2 regions of the Nitratireductor sp. CH_MIT9313-5 genome follow, and region 2 is predicted to be linked to the other one. Evidence: predicted binding sites of a transcription regulator. Region 2 holds the regulator's gene; the other holds the start of a gene.
The links. Region 2 encodes LexA, which represses DNA repair genes until DNA is damaged. Its sites were predicted from a motif close to TGTTCNNNNTGTGTTCNG; they were not measured.
Positions count from the first base shown of each region.

Region 1: a site for LexA is predicted at 975-992, ahead of WA367_RS08530 (single-stranded DNA-binding protein). Genes of this name have one in related genera too.

Region 1 covers NZ_JAYMER010000014.1:206,331-208,532, reverse strand. Annotated here, with positions in the region: gene WA367_RS08535 (GyrI-like domain-containing protein) at 1-322, opposite strand, end outside; gene WA367_RS08530 (single-stranded DNA-binding protein) at 352-849, opposite strand; gene uvrA (excinuclease ABC subunit UvrA) at 1,601-2,202, shown strand, end outside.
Region 2 covers NZ_JAYMER010000014.1:407,771-409,972, reverse strand. Annotated here, with positions in the region: gene WA367_RS09470 (ComEC/Rec2 family competence protein) at 1-481, shown strand, start outside; gene lexA (transcriptional repressor LexA) at 511-1,233, opposite strand; gene WA367_RS09460 (molybdopterin molybdotransferase MoeA) at 1,317-2,202, opposite strand, start outside.

The sequences.
Region 1 (2,202 bases), 200 kb from region 2:
CAGAGTGCCAGGCGGTGGCGAAGGACATGCGCGGGAAATCGTGACCGCGCATATCGTCATGCCTTACATACCTTGCCAAAGCGGCGGGCAGTGCGACGAGATAGCGGAAACCATCCGGTTGATCATTCCAGGAAATGCCGATCAAGCCGGTATCCGCGTCCGGCTGGCCTTCTTCCGCGGCTGCGGTCACTGCCTGCTTGCGCAGACCTTCCATGAGCGCGATGACCTTCTTGACCTCACCGCGCCCCGCCTCTTCGTAGGAGCCCTGCCAGATGATCCCGAACAGGGTCTGGGCATCGCGCTCAGTCAGTTCGAAGCTCATCGGCAGTCTCCTGAAATTTCAAGATCGGATCAGAACGGGATCTCGTCGTCCAGATCGCGGGAGTAGCCACCGCCGGAGCTGCCGCCGGAAGGCTCGGCCGGGCTGGACTGGCCGAAGTCAGATCGCTGGCCGCCGCCACCGCCGCCATAGCCGATCTGGTTGTCGCCACCCTGCCCCCGGGTATCGAGCATCTGAAGCTCGCCGCGGAACTTCTGAAGCACCACTTCCGTCGTGTAACGGTCCTGGCCCTGCTGGTCCTGCCATTTGCGCGTCTGCAACTGGCCTTCGAGATAAACTTTGGCGCCCTTTTTCAGATACTGCTCGGCCACCTTGGCGAGATTGTCGTTGAAGATGACGACATTGTGCCACTCGGTACGCTCGCGACGCTCACCGGTCGCACGATCGCGCCACGTCTCCGACGTCGCGATGCGCAGATTGACCACCGGATCACCGGAATTCAGGCGGCGGATTTCAGGATCGGCACCCAGATTGCCGACCAGGATGACTTTGTTGACACTGCCTGCCATGGCCTAACTCCACTCAATTCCTATCTCGCCGCGCCTGCGGCATTCGTCAGTCGAAGCACCTTAATGGAAATGTGGACATGCAGTTGAATTTGCCGCGGGTGCCGCGCCTTCGTCCACAAATCTTTTGTTCTTTATTTGTTCTATCGTTGCGACGCCTGTTAAGCAAGCGCCCCGTCCGCGATGGCTGTCAACTGCCCACAGCTCACAAAAAAGCCCTGCAGCCATCTTGGGCTTCCAGGGCTTTTTCGGTCTTCTGACCTATGCCGGCCTCTAGCCGGATCTATGCTTGGCGGCGATCGCCACCTTCAAATTTCTACCAGCGATGTGTTGTGATGCACCGCCTCCGCAAGACGCCATTGCTGGCGCTGTCGCGACATTCACCGGTATGCGGCAGAGCGGTGTGGCTCCGTTCAGTGACAGAGCCCTTAGTAACAGTCAGGTGGAGTCATGCCTCACTCCCAGATCCACTACCTTTGTTCAGCCGTGTCACCGTTTCGGGCTTGTCCGGCAACACTGGCTGTAATTGCAGAGTGCGCCCTTCCAATTGAAGCGTCAAGAAGTCGGCAAAAAATGTGATCAATATGTCAGGAGACTGTTCGTTGTTTGTTCTTTTCACTTGCCTGAAAGAGGGTAAACCCGCAAAAGAATAGCAGCCATGCGCGCGCGGCCATCGACATTGCGCGACACATACCTACATGAGGCAAGGCTGAATTCAGACTCTTGCAGAAATTTTACAAGGCAGCGACGGGGCATGCCCGAGAACAAGCACATCACCATCCGCGGCGCACGCGAGCACAATCTGAAGAATGTCGATCTCGACCTTCCGCGTGAGAAGCTGATCGTCATGACGGGCCTGTCGGGCTCCGGCAAGTCGTCGCTGGCATTCGACACGATCTATGCGGAAGGCCAGCGGCGTTACGTGGAAAGCCTGTCGGCCTATGCACGACAGTTCCTGGAGATGATGCAGAAGCCCGATGTGGACCAGATCGATGGTCTATCGCCTGCTATCTCAATCGAGCAGAAGACGACCTCCAAAAATCCGCGATCAACGGTGGGCACCGTCACCGAGATTTATGACTATATGCGCCTGCTCTTCGCGCGCGTGGGTGTGCCCTATTCGCCCGCAACCGGCCTGCCGATCGAAAGCCAGACCGTCAGCCAGATGGTGGACCGCGTTCTCGAGCTTGAGGAAGGGACGCGTCTCTATATTCTCGCGCCGATCGTGCGCGGCCGGAAAGGCGAATATCGCAAGGAGTTGGCGGACCTTCAGAAACGCGGTTTTCAGCGCGTGAAGGTGGACGGCACATTCTACGAAATCGCAGACGTGCCTGCGCTCGACAAGAAGTACAAGCA
Region 2 (2,202 bases):
GGCACTGGCGGTCAACAGAGACCGGCCCAACGGCTTCACCATGGGTGATTGGAAACATGCGCTGAATGTCGATCAGGTGATCAAGCCGCAGGGTGTGGATGAGGGGCAGGCCACACCAGACAACGCCTTTTCATGCGCCGACACGGTCTGCTCGCTGGAGCATCCCCATGGTGGAGCAATCGTGCATCTGAAGGACCCGGCAGACACTAGAGCCTATTGCTCGAAAGCTGCGGTGATCGTGGTCGACGATGCCACAATCTCCTCTCCATGCGGCAGGCACGTGTTGCTGCTGACCAAGAAGGATCTCGCACAAAATGGTGCTGCGGCAATCTATCTGTCGACCAGACCGGACAGGATAACCCGACTTGTACATGCCGTGGCCAGGCCCTATCGGCCCTGGCATGAACACCGACAATATTCTCGCGCTGCAAGGGCCTGCCGCCCTACCGGAGGGATTAACCCTCCTGCGGGCGCGCTATGAATTCAGCAGCGACCCGAGGGCTCACAAGGTCAGTAGCGGCGGATCAAACCGACCAGCTTGCCTTGAACCTTCACGCGGTCGGGGCCGAAAATGCGCGTCTCATAGGCAGGATTGGCTGCCTCAAGCGCAATGGATGCGCCCTTGCGCCTGAGCCTCTTGAGTGTGGCTTCCTCATCGTCAACCAGCGCAACAACGATCTCACCGGGATTGGCCGAACTGGAATGTTTGATGATGACAGTATCACCATCGAAGATCCCAGCCTCGATCATCGAGTCGCCTTTTACTTCCAGAGCGTAGTGCTCCCCACCTGAAAGCATATCCGGCGGTACCGTGATGCTGTGGGTCTGGTGCTGGATGGCATCGATGGGCACACCGGCTGCGATACGCCCCATGACCGGGACGCTGTAGGCGCCACCGTCTTCAGCCGGTGCAGGCGCGGGAGCGGCGGGACGGGCAGGTTCGGGCGTTTTGCCGAGGCTACCCTCGATCACGCTTGGCTGAAACTTGCGTGCAGTGCCGCCAAGACCTGGTGCGATCGAATCAGGCAGGCGCAACACTTCCAGCGCACGAGCCCGGTTGGGAAGCCTGCGGATGAAGCCCCTTTCCTCGAGCGCGGTAATCAAACGATGAATGCCCGACTTGGAAGCCAGGTCGAGCGCCTCCTTCATCTCGTCAAACGAAGGCGGGATGCCCGTCTCCTTCAGACGCTCGTGGATGAAGAGCAGCAGCTCGTGCTGTTTGCGTGTCAGCATTGCCGACTCCCGGAATCAGTCATAAACAAAACCAGAACATAATGTATCTGTTCCAGTTGTGTTCCGCAACGGCAATTTTGGCGTCAGTCTCGCAGCATCAGGATCCGGCATCTGTCGCCGGCGGCCGCGGCGGGTGCGTGGGGTTCCCTGATGAGGAGGCAGTTTGCGGCAGCATAAGCCGTCAGGTGCGACGAATCCTGGTGAGCAAACGGTGTTGCTAGAAGCCCCTCAGGGCCTTGTACCGCGACTGCACGCACATAGTCCTGACGTTCATCATTGGCCGACATGGCAGTGGCGAGCCTGGCGCGGCGGATATCGGGACGGAAGATAGCGCCGGAGAGCCGGGCCAGGAGCGGTCGCAGAAAGAGTTCGGCGCAGACAAGACTGGAAACAGGGTTGCCGGGCAGGCCCAGCACCCGCTGGTTGCCCAATCTTCCGGAGATCAATGGCTTGCCCGGGCGCATGGCAACTTTCCAGAACGAAAGCTGCATTCCCGCGTCAGCCAGTGCGCTGCGCACGAGGTCGTGTTTTCCAACCGATGCGCCGCCGAGCGTGACCAGAACATCCGCTCCTTGACCGGAGGCTTGCTGCAATGCCGCAGAAATCAACGCTGCGTCGTCGGGTATGATGCCCAGATCAAGCACTTCAGCACCTTCCTGTTCGGCTATGGCTGCGATGCCGAATGTGTTGGATGCGATGATCTGATTTTCTCCGATCTCGTCGCCGGGAGGGACAAGCTCGTTACCGGTGGCAAGTACCGCCAGAAGCGGTTTCCTGTGCACGCATAGGCTCGGATGTCCGCCAGAGGCGGCAAGTGCCAGAGCTGCGGGATCGAGTTTGCGCCCCGGTTCAAGCAGGGTGTCGCCTTCACGAAAATCGAGGCCTGCCAGCCGGATATTTCGTCCAACCTCGACGGGACACGTCGCACGGATTGTTGCCTGACCGGTCTGTTCGGTGTTCTCCTGTATC